One region of the Guyparkeria halophila genome, then DNA from elsewhere that is predicted to be linked to it. Evidence: predicted binding sites of a transcription regulator. Region 1 holds the regulator's gene; each other region holds the start of a gene.

Evidence for each region. Region 1 encodes sigma-54, which starts transcription at its own class of promoters, with help from an activator protein. Its sites were predicted from a motif close to TGGCANGNTNCNTGCTT; they were not measured.
Region 2: a site for sigma-54 is predicted at 3,473-3,489, ahead of flgA (flagellar basal body P-ring formation chaperone FlgA). Genes of this name have one in related genera too.
Region 3: a site for sigma-54 is predicted at 4,021-4,037, ahead of SR882_RS05055 (nitrate reductase). Genes of this name have one in related genera too.
Region 4: a site for sigma-54 is predicted at 1,330-1,346, ahead of SR882_RS05095 (ANTAR domain-containing response regulator). Genes of this name have one in related genera too.

What each region holds. Positions count from the first base shown of each region.
Region 1 covers NZ_CP140153.1:1,606,649-1,611,631, forward strand. The annotation lists gene lptB (LPS export ABC transporter ATP-binding protein) at 1-548, shown strand, start outside; gene SR882_RS07305 (RNA polymerase factor sigma-54) at 773-2,248, shown strand; gene hpf (ribosome hibernation-promoting factor, HPF/YfiA family) at 2,270-2,563, shown strand; gene SR882_RS07315 (PTS sugar transporter subunit IIA) at 2,743-3,225, shown strand; gene SR882_RS07320 (HPr(Ser) kinase/phosphatase) at 3,300-4,265, shown strand; gene rapZ (RNase adapter RapZ) at 4,262-4,983, shown strand, end outside.
Region 2 covers NZ_CP140153.1:868,492-873,474, forward strand. The annotation lists gene ftsY (signal recognition particle-docking protein FtsY) at 1-745, opposite strand, end outside; gene rsmD (16S rRNA (guanine(966)-N(2))-methyltransferase RsmD) at 900-1,505, shown strand; gene flgN (flagellar export chaperone FlgN) at 1,510-2,007, opposite strand; gene flgM (flagellar biosynthesis anti-sigma factor FlgM) at 2,165-2,482, opposite strand; gene flgA (flagellar basal body P-ring formation chaperone FlgA) at 2,666-3,430, opposite strand; gene SR882_RS04080 (chemotaxis protein) at 3,753-4,712, shown strand; gene SR882_RS04085 (CheR family methyltransferase) at 4,721-4,983, shown strand, end outside.
Region 3 covers NZ_CP140153.1:1,094,517-1,099,499, reverse strand. The annotation lists gene SR882_RS05070 (NAD(P)/FAD-dependent oxidoreductase) at 1-932, shown strand, start outside; gene nirB (nitrite reductase large subunit NirB) at 954-3,539, shown strand; gene nirD (nitrite reductase small subunit NirD) at 3,542-3,898, shown strand; gene SR882_RS05055 (nitrate reductase) at 4,155-4,983, shown strand, end outside.
Region 4 covers NZ_CP140153.1:1,101,680-1,106,662, reverse strand. The annotation lists gene SR882_RS05105 (phospholipase D family protein) at 1-586, shown strand, start outside; partial or broken gene SR882_RS05100 (allophanate hydrolase-related protein) at 874-1,215, shown strand; gene SR882_RS05095 (ANTAR domain-containing response regulator) at 1,452-2,027, shown strand; gene SR882_RS05090 (CmpA/NrtA family ABC transporter substrate-binding protein) at 2,038-3,252, shown strand; gene SR882_RS05085 (CmpA/NrtA family ABC transporter substrate-binding protein) at 3,520-4,920, shown strand; gene SR882_RS05080 (ABC transporter permease) at 4,956-4,983, shown strand, end outside.

The sequences.
Region 1 (4,983 bases):
TCCATCTCGATGGCCGCGACATCACGCACACGCCGATCGACCGGCGCGCCCACCTCGGGCTGGGTTACCTGCCGCAGGAACCCTCGGTATTTCGCAAGCTGACCGTGCGCGAGAACATCCTCGCCATTCTCGAGCTGCGCCGCGATCTCGACCGCGCCACCCGCCGACGCGCGCTCGACGAGCTGCTCGAAGAACTCCACATCACGCACATCGCCGACTCCAAGGGCCAATCCCTGTCCGGGGGCGAGCGTCGTCGCGTGGAGATCGCCCGGGCGCTCGCCGCCAACCCCCGCGCCATGCTGCTCGACGAACCGTTCGCCGGCATCGACCCCATCTCGGTGATCGATATCCAGCGCATCATCGAGCACCTGCGGGATCGCGGGATCGGTGTCCTGATCACCGACCACAACGTGCGCGAAACCCTCGGCGTGTGCAAACGGGCCTACATCGTCTCCGACGGCACGATCCTGGCGCACGGCACGGCCGAGCAATTGCTGGCGAACCAATCGGTGCGCGACGTCTACCTCGGCCACGATTTCACCCTGTAATCACCCCGAGACGAACCGGGACGAAGCGATTTCGTGGGCGGCACTCCGGGCGAAATCGCTGGCACAGTGCGCCTCCGATCGGCTAAACTCGATCTTATGCAAATTGCGTGCGCACACCCCTCTCATTGCCTGTTGCCGGGCTCGGCAATCCCCATGGCAGCCATTCCCCTCGCTCGCCACCAGCTCGGCGTTTTTGCAACCGCGGGAGGCCCGACATGGCCGGCATGAAGGCAGGACTCGAGCTTCGCCTGGGCCAGTCGCTGGCGATGACGCCGCAGCTGCAGCAGTCGATTCGGTTGCTGCAGCTCTCCACCCTGGAACTGAGCCTCGAGATCCAGCAGGCACTCGACAGCAACCCGCTGCTCGAGGTCGCCGAGGAGGAGCACCCGGAAGAAGACACCGCCGAGCCGGACACCGCCGAGGAGCAGGACCCTGGCGCGCAGGCGGGCGAGGAACTGCTCGAGGACCGCAAGGACAAGTCGGCGGACGACGACCTGGTCGTGGACTCATCCTGGGAGGACTACTACGAGTCAGACGGCAGCACCTCCCTGAGTGCCAACACGCCCGGCGATGACTACGACCCCTTCGCGACCCAGTCGACCGGGGAGGACAATCTGCGCGATCACCTCCTGAGCCAGATCCATCTGGCCACGCTGTCGGAGACTGATCGCCGCATCGCCACGGCACTGATCGAATCGATCGAACCGTCCGGCTATCTCGAGGAATCACTCGAGGAGCTCGTCGCCCTGCTCGATAAGGAACTGCCGGGCATCGATGTCGAGGAAGTCGAGGCCACGCTTCACTACATCCAGCGTCTCGACCCGGTAGGCGTCGGTGCCCGCTCGCTGGCCGAGTGCCTGGTCATCCAGATCGACCAGCGCCACGGCGACGACCCGGCCGCCGCCGATGCCCGCGCCGTGCTGGAGGGCGACTGGCTCGAGGCAATCGCACGACGTGAACTGCCGCAGGTCACCAAGGGCCTGGGCATCAGCCGCGAACGCCTCGAGGCGGCGCTGAGACTGATCCAGATGCTCGATCCCCGCCCGGGGCTGGCCATCGGCGACACGGCAGCCGACTACATCAAGCCGGACGTGGTCGTGACCCATCGCGAGGATGGCTGGCATGTCGACCTCAACCCGGAAATCGCGCCCCGACTGCGAGTAAACCAGACCTACGCCGGACTGATCGACCGCTCCAGCCGGGGCAAGGATGCCACCTACATCCGCAACCACCTGCAGGAGGCGCGCTGGTTCATCAAGAGCCTCAGGAGCCGCAACGAATCGCTGCTGAACGTGGCCCGCGAGATCGTGCGTCGGCAGATCGAGTTCTTCGAACAGGGCGAGATCGCCATGAAACCCCTGGTCCTGCGCGAGATCGCCGAGACACTCGAGCTGCACGAGTCCACGGTCAGCCGGGTGACCACCAACAAGTACATGCTCACCCCCCGGGGCGTGTTCGAGTTCAAGTATTTCTTCTCCAGCCACGTCGGCACCAGCGACGGCGGCGAATGCTCCGCCACGGCCATCCGGGCACGCATCAAGAAGCTGGTCGAAGAAGAAAATCCCAAGAAGCCCTTGAGCGACGCCAAGATTGCGACCATGCTTGGAGACGAGGGGATCGACGTCGCGCGACGGACGATCGCCAAATACCGCGAGGCGATGGGGATCGCCTCATCAACCGACCGCAAGCGACTGATATAACGCACTTATAAGGAGCGGCACATGCAGATAGACATCACCGGTCATCACGTCGACGTTACCGAGGCCCTCAAGGCCCACGTCCACGAGAAGTTCACTCGTCTTGAGCGTCACTTCGACAAACTGGTGGATATCCACGTCATTCTGACCGTGGAGCGCAAGGAAGCGCAGAAGGCCGAGGCCAACCTGCACGTCAGCGGTCAGGACATGCACGCCGAGGCGGTCACCGACGATATGTACGCCTCCATCGATGCCATGATCAACAAGCTCGACCGGCAGATCGTCAAGCACAAGGAAAAGCTGACCAGCCACCGCTGAGCCGCCCCCGCCGGCGTGATCGCCGGCGGATGACGAGAGAAGCGCACGAATTGCTCCCGTCACCATGTCGGAATCGGTGTTGCACAGCCGGCGCAACACGCTATGATGCGCGCCGATTCAACCATTCCCGCCCCGACCCGTGAGTGATCCTCGCGGCCAGTCGACCGACAGGGTGCTTAATGAATACTGCCGAGCTGTTTCCGATCCATCACATCCGGATCGACGAGCTGTACCAGAGCCGCAAGCGTGTCCTGGAGGTACTCTCCGGCCTGCTGGCCGACGACGAACTGGGCGGCCAGCAGGCCACCCGCATCTTCGAGGCCCTGGTTGCCCGTGAACGGCTGGGCTGCACGGCCATCGGGCATGGCATTGCCGTGCCTCACGGCCGAGTCGACGACATCCTCACCCCGCGAGGCGCGCTGATACGGCTGCGCGAAGGCGTCGACTTCGGCGCCCCCGACGGCGCCCCGGTCACGCTGGTGATCGGCTTGGTCATCCCCGAGGACTGCCCGGAGCAACACCTGGAAATCCTCGGCCGACTGGCTCGCCACCTCAATGATCCCGACGAGCGGGACACGATCATGGGGGCCCAGAGCGCCGAGCGCGTCCAGGCGCTGATGGTAGAGTGGCTCAAGGACAGCGCGGAGGCGACTGCCGGCTAGGGAAGGTCGTGCAGACCTTCCCTAAACCGGGCTTTCGCCCGACCATCGAGCCTTGATCGGCAAACGGGCAGGCCATGATCCCGAGCTTCACCTACCAACACCTTCCCTCCAATGCCGGCGACGGCGACTGGCAGCAGGCGCTTCCCGACAGCTGGGACACGCCCGTTGGCGACGACCAGCGCCTGGTCGGCCCGGCGAACCCCTGGATACCCACCCGCGTCGCGCTGATCTCCCCGGCGCTGCGCCACTACCTGCAATGCGGTGAAGAGTGCCTGCAGCGGGCCAATGGCCCCGTCGCGACGATCGCTTCACCGCGGGTGATCATTCTCAGTCGGGCACACGCCGACGTGCTCGCCGACTGGCTTGATCGGCACGCCACGGCCCCAAGCGCGTCGGCCGATATCCATATCCTGAGCAGCAGTGAGGATGACGAGACTATCGCTCGTCGGCTGCGGCGGCTGTGTGGCAACACCAACGAGGACTGGCGCCATGGCGTGTTCATGGAAGTCAGCGGGCTCGGGGTGCTGATCCGCGGCTCGGCGGGCATTGGCAAGAGCGAGGTGGCACTCGAACTCCTCAGCCGCGGGCATCGCCTGATCGCCGACGACGCGCCGTGCTTTACCGCACACGGTGAAGAGGTCACCGGCTCGTGTCCCGATCGCCTGTTCGGCCTGCTCGAAGTCCGAGGCATCGGTATCGTCGACATCCGGGAACTCTTTGGCAGCAACGCCCTCAAGACCCGCAAATATCTTCGTCTGATCGTCGACCTCTATTCCTCCGATGCCGGCCGGACGATCGGCGCCGAGGAACGGCTGTTCGGCGACCGCGGCAACGAGCGGGTCGCCGGGCAGACGATCCCCGTCTGGCGCCTGCCGGTGGCACCGGGGCGCAACCTGGCGGTCCTGTTGGAAACCATCGTCCGCCAACGCAATCTGGAACGTCAGCGGGGCGGCCAGCCGGCCAGCCCGCAAATCACGCGGCTGTTCGCCGACGGCGAGATGCCCCCACGACCCGACGAAAGCCCGGAGCCCTGGTCATGACCAGACCGTTACCGCGCTTGATACTCGTCACGGGGCAATCCGGCTCCGGCAAGTCCGTGGCCCTGGCCGCGCTGGAAGACAGCGGGTTCTACTGCATCGACAACCTGCCGCCGGACCTGCTCGACCATCTCGCCGAAAGCTACCTGGAAGGCGGCATCGTCGCCCGGGGGATCGCAATCAGCATCGATGCGCGTGCGCCCGAGCAATCGCTGGCCAACCTGCCCGACCGAATCGACCGACTCAAGGAGCGCCTGCCGCAACTGCAGATCAGCAGCCTGTTCCTGGAGGCCGACCGTCAACGCCTGATCACCCGCTTTTCCGAGACACGTCGACGCCACCCACTCTCCTACCAGATCGACAACCTGGTCGAGGCGATCGCGCGCGAGGGTCAACTGCTGATGCCCATCCGCGCCTACGCCGACCTGGTCATCGACACCAGCCTGACAACCGTCCACCAGCTCCGCGAGGACGTGCGTGCGCGCCTGATCGGTGAAAAGGAGTCCGGTCCACGCATCCTGATCCAGTCGTTCGGCTTCAAGTTCGGCATCCCGCTCGATTCCGACTTCCTGTTCGATGTGCGCTTCCTTCCCAACCCGCATTGGGCGGCAGCGCTGCGTTCGCACAGCGGTCTCGACCAACCGGTCGTGGACTACCTGGAACAGCACCCCGTGACCCACGAGACCCGCGCGCGCATCGCGGACTTTCTTGCTCACATGCT
Region 2 (4,983 bases), 740 kb from region 1:
CGCGGAAGGTATCGGCGGCCGCCAGTGTCACGTCGCGGCCCCCGGCCTTGAAGCGATGCGCGAGCTTGCCGATGCTGGTGGTCTTCCCACCGCCATTGATGCCACAGACCACCATCACGTGCGGTCGCCCCGACTGCCGACGGGCCGGCGGCTCGGTTGGCTGCACCGCCTCAAGACGCTCGACCATCAGGCGGTAGAGGGTCTCGAACAGATGCTCGGGGTCGTTGACGTGCTTGCGGCTGACCTCGTCGGTCAATTCGTCGATCAGGGCCGCGGTGGTTGCCTGACCGACGTCGGCCATGATCAGGCGCGTTTCCAGTTCCTCGATCAGGTCGTCGTCGATCTGTTTCTTGCCGAGGAACAGGTCGCCCAGCCCCTCGGTCAGTCCCGACCGGGTTTTGGCCAGTCGACTGAACAGCGAGCCGGATTGTTCGGGCTTGGGCGCTGCTACGGCAGGCGCTTTGTCGGGGGATGGCGACTCGGTGTCGGTTTCCTGACGCCCGGCGTCGTCATCCCGAGCCGGCGTGGCGGTCGGTGCGCCAGCGTCGGCGGACTCGGCCGGTCGGTCGGTTTGGAGGGCCGATGCAGCGGGCGATGGGGCTGGTTGATCGTTTTCGGCTATCGGTTCGGCGGGAGTCGCTGTGTCATCGCCGCCGGAACCGGCCGCGTTGAGGTCCTGCGGGGTGTCGTCGTGGACCTCGGCGGCTTCGTTCTTGCGCTTCTTGCGTCTGAGAAATCCGAACATGAAATCGATGGTACCTGGGTTCGCGGCCGATGGTTGGCAGGGCGCAGCGGTGCCCCGCATGGCGCCGACGGAGTTTATCATGCAGCCATTGCCCAACGGCGGTGTCCGCCTACCGTTGGCTCATTACCCATAGCGATCGGCAAGGAGAGTCTTCATGCCCAGCACACCGAAGGGGCGCGGCCCGGCGCGTGGCGAGCAGGTGCGCATCATCGGCGGGGAGTGGCGCTCGAGGCGCCTGCGCTTCCCGTCGGCGCGTGATCTCCGCCCGACACCTGATCGTGTACGCGAGACCTTGTTCAACTGGCTGGGGCAGGGCCTGCCGGGGTGGCGGGTGCTCGATCTGTTTGCCGGCAGCGGCGTGCTGGGTATGGAAGCGCTTTCACGCGGGGCCGCGTGGGTGGGGTTCGTCGAGCGTTCGACGCGGGTGGCCAGGGCGCTGGAGGAGAATCTGGCTCGCCTGGATGCCTCGCCGGAACGGTCCTCGGTTTGGGCCATGAATGCCCGCCATTGGTTGTCTGCGGTGCCCGAGACGCTGGATGGGCCGATCGATCTGGTCTTTCTCGACCCGCCGTTCCGTCAACCCGATTTGTTGCAAGGCGCGCTGGATGCCCTGGTCGAGGCACCCTGGCTGGCCGAGGATGCGCGGGTGTTTGTCGAGGGGGCGGCGCTCGAGTCCCTCAGGCTTCCGGGTGGGTTTGTCGTGAGCCGCGAGACGCGGGCAGGGGAGAGCCGCTCGGTATTGCTTGAACGGCGGGTTTGAGGCCTCAGGCGTCGCCCAGCGTCCGCCCGCGACTGCCGGCGTTGTGCTCGGTGCCGCCGGCGGTGTAGAGCGAGCCGGCCGGCTCGTCGCGCTGGATCAAGAAGTCGATCCGCTCGCCGAGGAAATGATCGATGCGCCGTAGGGCCATCAGGTTGGTCTCCGAGAGATCACGGAATCGGCGGGCGGTGCTTTTCAGTTCATCCCAGGTAGCTCGCGCGGATGCGTTCTCGCGTTCCAGTGCCGTTTCGGTGTCGGCCTCACCCACGGACGTCAACCAGTCCAGTCGAGCCTGCTCGGCCGCGGCCAGTGCCTGGTTGTGTTCGCGGATCTGCCGGAACACCTCGTCGAACTCGTCGAGCGACGGGGTTTCCTGGCGTCGCAGCAGGGCGGCGAGCGCCTGATGGTCCTCGAGCAGCGCCCGTGCCGGCTCGAGCATGCCGGCCAGCCAGTCGGTGGGCGAGGGGGATTGATCGGCGGGGGCGCTGGTATCGAACTGGGTCATGTTGGTTGCCTGCTTGGCGTTCCTGCTTGATGTTCACGAATGCCGGGTGTCAGCGTGAGCATACGAATTGCTGGCGCCCAATAGAAGCACCCCGGTCGGGTCATCCCGCCGGGGTGTCTTGTGCCGGGCTTTGCCCGCGCCCTGCTCGTCAAGGAGATTACAGCGTCTCGAACTGGCGCAGCTTCTCGGCGATGCGGCCGGAGTCGATCTGGTACTCGCCCTGGCTGATCAGATCCTTGATGAGATCGACCTTGGCCTGATCGAATGGGGCGGACTCGGCCAGCGCCTGGCCCATTTCCTGGAGCTGGGAAGCCCCGCTGGAGAGCGTCACGGCGTCATCCTCCTTGATGCCCGTCGTCGCGCTGCCGGTTGCCTGTTGGCTCTCGCCCTTGGCCTCGGTCCGACTGCGGGACGAGTCCAGCGAGGAGTTCGGGCCCAGATTGCGCGGGCCGAAGCCGTTGATTTCGTTTGCCATGGTGCTTGATCCTTCCTGTCTCGGACAATGTGTCCGCGCCGTGGCACGGGCCCGGCTGGCAGGCGTCTAGGTTAACTCAAAATGTCCCGTCGCCCTTGAACATCGGCCGGTTGCCGTAAAACTTTAGCGCCGACTGAAATACTTTTGGAAACCGGCACGCATCGTCGCTGTTTTGTCACTAGCTTAACGGCCGATCGCCTCGACCGTGCGACTGTCGATGACGACCGCTTCAATTACCTTGCCGGAGCCGGTGTTCTTCACCTTGACCCGCTGGCCCACGCCGGCGCGGCCCTGGACCTCGCCGGTTGAGCCGACCACGAATCCGCCGTGGCCGACCTGGATGGAGACGAGGTCGCCGCGCTCGACCACCGCGTTGATCCCCAGGTTGTGTGCGGTTACCAATTGACCCGACTGTAGGGGTTGAGTCGCCATCATGCCGACAAGTTCCGCCGGATCGGTGTAGTACTGACGGCGGGCGCGGTTGGCATCCACGGTGGCCAGATCGAGATCCTCGAGACCGAGGACGTCACCGGCGGCCAGCGGGCGGGCGGCAACCACCGCGTGCTGACGCCGGGTGAGTTCGACCGGGACGTAGATGCGCCACGGCGAGTTGCCATGACAACTGACCTTCACCGTTTGACGGCCGCGATTGAGGTTGAGTGGGCGGCCCTCGTTAATTTCCAGTGCCTGGTCGCAAACCCCCAGGCGTAATCGGGGGTCGAGGCGCCCGGCTCTGAGCGTGAGGTGATCGTTGCCGCCACCCTGCGCGTCAAGAAATGCCTCCATGGCCTGGCTGACCTGAATCTGGACGGTCTCAGGGGCGTTGCCCGATTCGGCCAGCGCCAAGGCCGGTGCCAACAACCAGCCGGCCAGAACCACTATCGAACGCAGCAAGGCCTTGCCGGTCAGCGTGTCTTTCGGTTTGGCGGTGACGCGGGAATGACTCATGGGGATGTAATCTTGATCTCGGGTTGCTTGCACCGCGTTTTAAAGCACTTACTATGCCATTCCTTGGGGCGGCCGGTCTTCGCGCGGACGATGTGGCGGTGTGAGCGCAACCCTCCGGTGACTGCGCTACCATGCCGGTACGATGTCGTTGCGGGGCCGTTGACCTGGATGAGTCGGGTCAGCGAGGCCGATTCAGCCAAACCGATTCACCCAGGCCGATGAGGTTGGCTGCGAGGCTAAAGATTGCGCCGACCGGGCCGATACGACGTCTGATTAACCAAGACTCCCCGCCACTTTCTGCGTCACCAGGACAGGACTAGCCGTGAAAAGCAACGTGATGTCATCAGTCGATTCCCGTACCCAGCTCGCCGGTCGCAACCGACTGGAGTTGCTGGTGTTCGGCCTGGGCAACGATCAGCGTTTCGGGATCAATGTGTTCAAGGTCCGCGAGGTGATTCGTTGTCCCAAGCTGACTGACGTGCCGCACTCGGACAGCTCGATTCGCGGGATTGCCGACGTGCGTGGGCACACGATCACCGTCATCGATCTGTCGGAGGCGATCGGCAAGGGGCGCATGACGGACGAGCAGGTGCAGAACGCCTTCGTCATCATCACCGAGTACAACCGTGCCGTGCAGGGGTTCCTGGTGCATTCCGTCGATCGGATCGTCAACCTGTCCTGGAAGGAAGTGCTGACCCCGCCGAGTGGGACCAACAATTCCAACTTCCTGACGGCCGTGGCCCGTATCGACAAGCAACTGGTCGAGATCATCGACGTCGAGCAGATCTTCGCGCGCGTTGTTGGTGTGGCCGACACGGTCTCCGATGACGTGATCGGCGAATACGGCGAGATCGCCAAGGGGTCGGATCTGGTGCTGGTGGTCGACGACTCGGTGGTTGCCCGCAAGCAGGTGGAAAGAACGCTCGAGCAGATGCATCTCAAGTCGGTGGTCACCAAGAACGGCCAGGAGGCAATCGACACGCTCCGGCGCTGGAAGGAGAAGCAGCCCGAGCAACTCGAGCGGCTGGCCATGGTGGTCTCGGACATCGAGATGCCGACGATGGATGGTTACACGCTGACTTCTCTTATCCGCCAGGACTCGCAGCTCAAGGGCATCTACGTCATCCTGCATTCCTCCCTTAGTGGCGTGTTCAACGAAAGCATGGTCAAGCAGGTCGGTGCCGATCGCTTTATCCCGAAGTTTCATCCGGATGATCTGGCCCGGGTTGTGGGTGAAGCGCTCCGCCGCCACGAGGTGCACCACGCCGTGGACGAGGCTTGACGAGCGGCATGAAGGCCGAAACCTTTGACCGGTTCTGCGCGTTCCTGGAACAGCACAGCGGTATCCTGCTGAGTCGCGACAAGCAGTACCTGGTGGAAACCCGATTGTCGCGCGTGGCCCGTTCGAAGGGCCACGCCTCGGTGGAGGCGCTGATCGAGACATTGCTGTCGCGTCGCGATCGCTTGCTTGCCCGCGACGTGGTCGATGCCATGACCACCAACGAGACGCTCTGGTTTCGTGACGGTTACCCCTTCGCGGCGCTGGAGAAGAA
Region 3 (4,983 bases), 510 kb from region 1:
CGGGTTCACGCCCCTGGCTGCCCGAGATCCCGGGCATCGATCTGCCCGGCGTGGGCGGCTTCCGCGATCTAGCCGATGTCGAGACCCTGCAGGCCCGGCTAGCCGAACCCGCCCCGGTGGTGATCCTCGGCGGCGGGCTGCTGGGGCTGGAGGCCGCCGCGGGGCTGGCCGGCCACGGCATCGACGTCACGGTCGTCCACCGCAACCCGGTGCTGATGAACCGTCAGCTCGACGACGCGGCCGCCGCGATCCTGCGGCAGGCACTCGAGGCCCGTGGCGTGCGTTTCATCCTCGGCACGCAGGCCGAGGCGATCGAGGGCAGCGAGCGGGTCGAGGCGGTGCGGCTGGACGACGGCCGCCGCCTGCCGGCCGCAACGGTGCTATTCACCATCGGCATCCAGCCGGCGATCGCGCTCGCCCGGGAGGCCGGGCTCGACTGCGGCCGCGGCATCCGCGTCGACGACCAGCTGCGCAGCAGTGATCCGGCCATCCATGCCCTGGGCGAATGCATCGAGCACGACGGGCGCACTTACGGCCTGGTCGCCCCGATCTGGGAGCAGGCGCGCGTCCTAGCCGGGGTGCTGACCACTGGCCGCGGCCGCTACCGCGACCGGGCGACCTCCACCCGGCTGAAGGTCACCGGCATCGACGTGTTCTCCGCCGGGCGGATCGATCCCGCGCCGGGCGAACACTGCCTGCGCCTTCGTGACCCGCAACAAGGCATCTACAAGAAACTGATTCTCCGCGACGACAACGTGGTCGGCGTGGTGCTGGTCGGCGACGTGGCCGACGGGGGGTGGTTCTTCGACCTGCTCGGGGAACGGCGCGACATCAGCGCGTTCCGCGAGCGACTGCTGTTCGGCGAGCGCTTCTGCGAGCCGGACGACACGACCCGCCCCGCCATCGACTCGCCCACCGAAAACGCCGCCTAACACGGCGGACAGGAGCACAGCATGAGCAACCCACACACAAGCGATCGAGAAAAACTCATCGTGATCGGCAACGGCATGGTCGGCCACTGCTTCGTCGAGAAGCTGATCGAGGCCGACGGCCTGTCACGCTTCGACGTGACCGTCTTCGGCGAGGAACCCCGCGCCGCCTACGATCGCGTCCATCTCTCCGAGTACTTCTCCGGCAAGAGCGCCGAGGACCTCGCCCTGACCAGCGCCGACGACTACCGCGCGCAGGGCATCGACCTGCACCTCGACGATCCCGTGATCGAGATCGACAGCGAGGCCCGCGAAGTCGTGACCGGAAACGGCCACCGCTGCGGCTACAACCGGCTGGTGCTGGCCACCGGCTCGTACGCCTTCGTCCCGCCGATCGAGGGACGCGACCGGGACGGTTGTCTCGTCTATCGCACCATCGAGGATCTCGACGCGATCCGCGCGCACGCCGAAAACGGCCGGCGCGGCGTGGTGGTCGGCGGCGGCCTGCTGGGCCTGGAGGCGGCCAACGCGCTGAAGAACCTCGGACTCGAAACCCACGTGGTCGAGTTCGCCTCGCAGCTGATGCCGGCCCAGCTCGATGCCGCCGGCGGCGACATGCTGCGCCGCCAGATTGAGGCCCTCGACGTGCAGGTGCATACCGGCAAGGCCACGCAGCTGATCGATGTCGGCGAGAGCCACCAACTGCGGATGACCTTCGCCGAGGGCGAGCCGCTGGAGACCGACCTGGTGCTGTTCTCCGCCGGCATCCGCCCGCGCGACCAGCTGGCCCGCGAGGCCGGTATCGCGGTGGGCGAGCGCGGCGGCATCGTCGTCGACGACCAGTGCCGCACCTCCGACCCGGCCATTCTCGCCATCGGCGAGTGCGCACTGTGGAACGGCCAGGTGTTCGGCCTGGTCGGCCCGGGCTATGCCATGGCCGACGTGGCCGTGAAGCAGCTCACCAGGCCGGATGAGACCGCCGCCTTCACCGGCGCGGACATGAGCACCAAGCTCAAGCTCCTCGGCGTCGAGGTGGGCTCGATCGGCGATGCCCACGCCCGCACGCCCGGCGCGCAGACCTACGCCAGCATCAACGAGCCGGACGCCACCTACAAGCGGCTGGTGGTGCTCGAGGACAAGCTGATCGGCGCAGTGCTGGTGGGCGACACCGCCGACTACGACACCCTGCTCCAGTACGCCCTCAACGGTCTCGATCTGCCCGAACATCCCGAGTCGCTGATCGCACCGGCCGGTGACGGCCCGCCGGTCCTGGGGCCAGATGCCCTACCGGAGACCGCCACGATCTGCTCCTGCCACAACGTCACCAAGGGCGGCATCATCGAGGCGATCGATGGCGGCTGCGCCAATCTGGGCGACATCAAGGGCACCACCAAGGCCTCGACCGGCTGCGGCGGCTGTGCGGCGCTGCTCAAGTCGACGGTCGACTGCGAGCTGGCCAAGCGCGGCATGGAGGTCAACACCGACATCTGCGAGCACTTCCCGCACACCCGCGCCGAGCTCTACCACCTGGTGCGCGTCGGCGGCATTCGCAGCTTCGGCGAACTGCTCGAGCGCCACGGCCGGGGCCATGGCCAGAGTCTGGGCTGCGAGATCTGCAAGCCGGCGGCCGCCTCGATCTTCGCCTCGGTCTGGAACGAGCACGTGCTCGAACCGATGCACCAGCCGCTGCAGGACACCAACGACACCTATCTGGCCAACATGCAGAAGGACGGCAGCTACTCGATCGTACCGCGCGTGCCGGCCGGCGAGATCACCGCCGAGAAGCTGATCGTCCTCGGCCATGTCGCGCAGAAGTACGGCCTGTACACCAAGATCACCGGCGGTCAACGCATCGACCTGTTCGGCGCGCGCAAGGAACAGCTGCCGCCGATCTGGGAGGAACTGATCGCGGCGGGCTTCGAGACCGGGCATGCCTACGGCAAGTCGGTGCGCACGGTGAAGTCCTGCGTCGGCTCGACCTGGTGCCGCTACGGCGTACAGGACTCGGTGGGCATGGCGATCCACATCGAGAACCGCTACAAGGGCCTGCGCTCGCCGCACAAGCTCAAATTCGCCGTCTCCGGCTGCACCCGCGAATGCGCCGAGGCACAGAGCAAGGATATCGGCGTGATCGCCACCGAGAACGGCTGGAACCTCTACGTCTGCGGCAATGGCGGCATGAAGCCGCGCCACGCCGACCTGTTCGCCACCGACCTCGATGACGAGCACTTGATCCGCTACATCGACCGGCTGCTGATGTTCTACATCAAGACCGCCGACCGGCTGCAGCGCACCAGCGTCTGGCTGGAGAACCTCGAGGGCGGGCTCGACTACCTGCGCGAGGTGGTCATCGACGACCGGCTCGGCATCGGCGCGGAGCTGGAGACCCAGATGCAGGCGGTGGTCGACAGCTACCAGTGCGAATGGAAGAGCACGCTGGACGACCCCGAGAAGCTCAAGCGCTTCCGCAGCTTCGTCAATTCCGACGCACCGGACGACAACGTGCTGTTCGTCGAGGAACGCGGCCAGGTCCGCCCGGCGACCGCCGACGAGAAACGCGAGCGGGCCGGGCACGAGACCCTCGCCCATACCATGGCCGAGGAGGCATGAACATGACCGTGGCAGAACGCACCGAAACCACCTGGATCGACATCTGCGGCCTGGACGATCTCGTCCCGCACTCCGGCGTCGCCGCCCTGGTCGGCAAGCGCCAGATCGCCCTGTTCCTGATTCCCTACGCCGAGCCGTCCGTGTACGCCATCGGCAACTGGGACCCGCTGGGCCACGCCAACGTCCTCTCCCGCGGCATCGTCGGCGATATCGGGGGTGAACTCGTGGTCGCCTCGCCGCTGCACAAGCAGCACTACCGTCTCACCGACGGCAGCTGCCTCGAAGAGGACGTCAGTGCCGGCAGCTACGCCGTACGCATTGTCGGCGACCGGGTGCAGGTCGCCCAGCCCGGCGTGTGACCCGTTCGAGCGCGCACCAGGATGGATCAAGCGCCCGGCGATCGAGATCGGCGCTGGTGCAAAAATGGCAGCGAATCGGCCCACGCATACGCCAAGTGATTGATTGTTGGCACTGAAGCGAATGGCACGAACCCTGCTTTAACAGAGACAAGCGTCCCAACGGCGGGGCGAACACATCGAACTGGACAAAGGCGTCCGTTCCGCGTGGCTTCACGGCCACGCCGGATCGGGCGCCTTTTTTGTTTGCGAGCGAATCATGCACGAGACCGTCAAGACAACCTGTCCCTACTGCGGCGTCGGCTGCGGCGTCGATGCCCATCTGGACGACGGGCGACTGGTGGGCGTGGCGGGCAGCCAGGACCACCCGGCCAACCTCGGCCGGCTGTGCGTCAAGGGCTCGGCCCTGCACGAGACCGTTGATCCTGCCGGGCGCATGCGGGTGCCGCAGGTCGACGGTGTGGCCGTGGACTGGGATACCGCGCTCGATACCGTCGCCGACGGCTTTCGCCGCGTCATCGACGAGCACGGCCCCGATGCCGTGGCCATGTACGTCTCCGGCCAGCTGCTCACCGAGGACTACTACGTCGCCAACAAGCTGATGAAGGGCTTCATCGGCACGGCCAATATCGACACCAACTCGCGCCTGTGCATGGCCTCGGCGGTGGTGGGTTACAAGCGGGCCTTCGGCACCGACACCGTGCCCACCTGCTACGAGGACATCGAATGCGCCGACCTGGTGGTGCTGGTCGGCTCGAACGCCGCCTGGACCCACCCGGTCACCTACCAGCGCCTGGTCGCGGCCAAGCGCGCCCGCCCCGAGATGCGGGTGGTGGTGATCGACCCGCGCCGCACCGCCACCTGCGACATCGCCGACCTGCATCTGGCCATCGCCCCGGGCAGCGACGCGTTCCTGTTCAACGGCCTGCTCGCCAACCTCTCCGAACGCGACGCGATCGACGCGGCCTATATCGAGGCACATACCGAGGGATTCGATCAGGCCATTGCCCGCGCCCACCGCGAGGCGCCCGACATCGAGGCGGTCGCCCGCTCGACCGGCGTCACCGTCGACGAGCTGCAGACCTTTT
Region 4 (4,983 bases), 500 kb from region 1:
GGAACAGTCGCTCGACATCATCTCCTCGTTCTTCGTCCCCACCCCGACGCTCACCGACGACCTGATCTCACTCGCTCGCCAGGGCGTCCGAGTGCGCGTATTGACCAACTCGCTCGACGCGACCGACATGGCCCCGGCACACACCGGCTACGCCCGCTACCGGCGCCCGCTGCTCGAGGCCGGGGTGGAGCTGTTCGAGATGCGGCGGGTCGCGGAGGAAGAACCACGGCCGGAGGGCGCCGGGCCTTTCGGCAGCCCGGCGACCACCCTGCACGCCAAGGCCGTCGTGGTGGACGACCGGCAGGTATTCATCGGGTCCTATAACGTCGATCCCCGTTCGGTACTACTCAATACCGAACTCGGGTTCGTCATCGACAGTCCGGACCTGGCCCGGGCGATCAGCCATACCTTCGAGATGCACGTACCTACGAGTGCCTACCGGCTAAAACTGGAGCATGGCGAGATTCGCTGGCTGGAACAGACCGACGACGGCGTCACCACCCACCCCAACGAACCGGGCGCCGGTCCGCTCAAGCGCGCGGTGACGTGGTTCTTCTCGCTGATGCCGATCGAGTGGATGCTGTAACAGTCCGTCGGGGGTCGCCCGACATAGGCTCATTCCCACCCTGGCGCGCCGCTATCTGAGAACCGGCGTAGCCACGCCGGCCAACTCGATCGGCGCTAGCCGGCCGACATCGCCATGACTCGTTGTCCCGGTCCACGGACCATAACGGCGAACGAACAAAACGGTCCGGTTTCCGCTCGCCGGTGTCGATCGACTCGACGCCAACAACCGCTCCTTCGCCGTGGCGGGTGAACCAGCCGATCTAACCCGGGGCCGACGCCACACGGGCCTGTGATACCGGCCTCGACACGCAAAGGCAGCTGACCGAGCGTCGCGCCCGGCTGGCCGAAACCACCCACACCGCTCCCGAGTACCGCTTCTACGCCCTGGCGGGTGGCCCGCCCGAACGCCCCGGGCTGGTGCGCGTCACCGATGGCGGCAAGGCCATCGACGTGGAGGTCTGGAACGTGCCCGCAAGCCTGTTCGGTTCGTTCGTCGCCGGTATTCCCACCCCGCTCGGCATCGGCAAGCTCACGCTCGCCGACGGCCGCGAGGTGCCGGGCTTCATCGCCGAGCCGATTGCCCCCGAGGGCGCGACCGAGATCATCGAACTGGGCGCCTGGCGCCGCTATATCGCGTCGCGCCGCTAGACAGCACGCTGGTTGCACCGCGCCGGTGCGCCGGCTCGGCAGACTGCACCGGCAGGCTGCTGCCCATCAATGCACCGGCGGCGGGCAAGCGCGCCACCGCGTCGCCCCGTCGGCTGGCATGGGAGTTGCTCAAAGGGCGGCAAGCGCCGTCGCCGCGCGATGCCACACCGGCATGCCGTGACGCGGCGACATCATCCCGAGGAACGACAACAAATGCCCACCGAGCCATGCGCGTGATGCTCATCGATCAGGATCGCGGTCGCGCCGCGATCGTCGAACAGTCCCTGCAGGATGCCGGGCACGAGGTGGTGGCCCGACTGGCCAGCGTCGAGCGGCTTGTGCAGGAGGTCGAGGTCCACCAGCCGGACGTGGTGATCATCGACATCGAATCACCCGACCGCGACGCGTTGGAAAACATGTCCGTGGTCTCGCGCGACAACCCCCGCCCCATCGTCCTGTTCTCCGAAGAGGACAGCGAGGAGAGCATTGCCCGGGCGATCAAGGCCGGGGTAAGCGCCTACGTCTCCGACGGCATGCGCGCCGAACGGGTCCGACCGATCGTCGATGTCGCCGTCGCCCGATTCCGCGAATTTCAGGCCCTGCGTAACGAGCTCGACGAGACCCGCACCCAGCTCGAGGACCGCAAGCTGATCGAGAAGGCCAAGGGCCTTTTGATGAAGCATCGCGACTTCGACGAAACCCAGGCCTACCACGCCATGCGCAAGATGGCGATGGACCGCAATCAGCGACTGGTCGAGACGGCGCGCAACGTGATCGCGGTATTCGATCTCGTCGGCGACGACGGCATCTGAGAGGCACGGCATGCACCCGACCCACAAGACGACCTACCAGCCCGAGAAGCCCCGCCTGGCGCTCGGCTTCATCCCCCTGACCGACTGTGCCCCGCTGATCGTTGCCCGCGAGCAGGGCCTGTTCCAGAAGTGGGGGATCAACGTGGAGCTTAAGCGCGAGGTGTCCTGGGCCAACATCCGCGACCGGGTGATCATCGGCGAGCTCGACGGCGCGCAGATGCTCGCCCCCATGCCGCTGGCCTGCACGGCCGGACTGGGCTCGGTGACCAAGGCGATGCTGGCCCCGTTCGTCCTCAACCTCAACGGCAACGCCATCACCCTGTCGGCCAGCCTGCATCGCGAGCTGCTGGAACAGGCAGGCGACAGTGATCCCGAGGCCCTGGGCCGCGCGCTCAAGCAGCTGGTGAGCCGCGAACGGGCTGAAGGACTGGCCAAACGCACCTTCGCCACGGTGTTCCCCTATTCCATGCACACGCTGCAGCTGCGGCTGTGGCTCAAGCATCACGGTATCGAGCCCGATCGCGACGTGCGCATCGTGGTGATCCCGCCACCGCAGATGGTCGCCAACCTCGACCAGGGCCATGTCGACGGCTTCTGTGTCGGCGAACCGTGGAACACCCTTGCCGTCCAGCAGGGGGCGGGACACATCGCGATCACCGGCTACGAGATCTGGAACAACAGCCCCGAGAAGGTCCTCGGCGTGACCCGTGCCTGGGCCGAGGCCCACCCGCAGACGCTCAAGGCGTTGATGGCCGCCCTCTACGAGGCCTGTGCCTGGCTGGACGAGCCGGCGAACCGGCTCGATGCGGCCCGGATGATCGCCGAGGCACACGTGATCGACGCCCCCGAGGACGCCATCACCCCGTCGCTCGCCGGGCAACTGCGTATGGGCCGGGACGAGCCGATCGTCGAACTGCCCGATTTCAACGTCTTCCATCGCTACGCGGCCAACTACCCCTGGTGGTCGCAGGCAATGTGGATGCTCGAGCAACTGCGCCTGGACGGCGATCTCGCCGGTGAGCAGAGCCCGGACACCGCCCGGCTGGCCGCCGAGGTGTTCGACGACCGCCCCTACCGCGAGCTGATGCAGGAACTGGGTGAGCCCCTGCCCGCCGAACGCAGCAAGCGCGAGGGCGACCACCCGGCCAACTGGCAGGACGACAGCGGACAGACCCTGGGCGCGGACCGCTTTCTCGACGGACGAACCTTCGATCCGTCCGGCTGACAGCGGTGCTCACTGCACCACGATGGCGAGCGACATGACGCCTCATGGGGCAACAAGCGACCACCCCGCCGAGGAAGAAATACGCAACCCTTTGTTTTACTGTCATTAAAAAGTCTGGCACAGCCCATGCATTGAATGGGGCACGCTCCGCCAACGGCGGTGAGAGCAACCAATCAGATCGAGCAACGGCGCTCACGCATCCGGGTAACACCCCCGGTACGTGAGCGCTTTTTTTATGCCCAACGGATCGCCCACAGGAGAGATCTAATGACCACGACCCATCCGTCACGACGCCACTTTCTCAAGCGCACCGCGATGAGCCTGGCCGCCGCGGCCTTTGCCGGCAGCGCCCTGACCGCCCTGCCGGCACAGGCCGAGGTCGGCTATCCGGAAAAGGAGGCCCTGACCTTCGGTTTCATCAAGCTGACCGACATGGCGCCGCTCGCCATCGCCTACGAGAAGGGCTTCTTCGAGGACGAGGGCCTGTACGTGACGCTCGAGGCCCAGGCCAACTGGAAGGTACTGCTCGACGGCGTGATCACCGGCCAGCTCGACGGCGCACACATGCTGGCAGGCCAGCCGTTGGCAGCCACCATCGGCTACGGCACCGAGGCCGAAATCATCACGCCGTTCTCCATGGACCTCAACGGCAACGGCATCACGCTCGCCAACGACGTCTGGGAGGAAATGCTCCCCAACCTGCCCAAACGTGACGACGGCAAGCCGGCCCATCCGATCAAGGCCGACTACCTCAAGCCCGTGGTCGACGAGCGCAATGCCGCCGGCGACCCCTTCAAGATGGGCATGGTCTTTCCCGTCTCGACCCACAACTACGAGCTGCGCTACTGGCTGGCCGCCGGCGGCATTCATCCGGGCTACTACGACCCGAGCAACGGCGACACCTCCGGGCTCATCGATGCCGATGCGCAGCTTTCGGTCACCCCGCCCCCGCAGATGCCGGCGACCCTGGAGGCCGGCACCATCAGCGGCTACTGCGTCGGCGAGCCCTGGAACCAGCAGGCCGTGTTCAAGGACATCGGCGTGCCGGTGATCACCGACTACGAGATCTGGAAGAACAACCCCGAGAAGGTCTTCGGCATCACCCGCGAGTTCGCCGAGAAGTACCCCAACACCACCGTCCATCTGGTCAAGGCCCTGATCCGTGCAGCCAAGTGGCTGGACGAGGACAACAACGCCAACCGGCCCGAGGCGGTGGAGATCCTGTCACGGCCGAACTACGTCGGTGCCGACGAGGAAGTGATCGCCAACTCCATGACCGGCACCTTCGAATACGAAAAGGGTGACGAGCGCCCGGTGCCGGACTTCAACGTCTTCTTCCGCTACAACGCGACCTACCCGTACTACTCGGATGCCATCTGGTACCTGACCCAGATGCGCCGCTGGGGGCAGATTGCCGAGCACAAGTCCGACGACTGGTACATGCAGACCGCCAAGCAGGTCTACCGCCCGGACCTCTACGCCCTGGCCGCAAAGGAGCTGATCGCCGAAGGAAAGATGAGCGCCGGCGACTTCCCGGACTTCGACAGCGAGACCGGCTACAAGCCGCCGCAGGGCGAGTTCATCGACGGCGTCACCTACGACGGCCGCAAGCCCAACGAGTACCTCCAGCAATTCCCCATCGGTCTCAAGGGCAAGGACCAGGTCTGACCGACCTGGCCTGGCCCACCACCCGGAGTTGAACCATGAACACGAACCTGTCACTCAAGACAC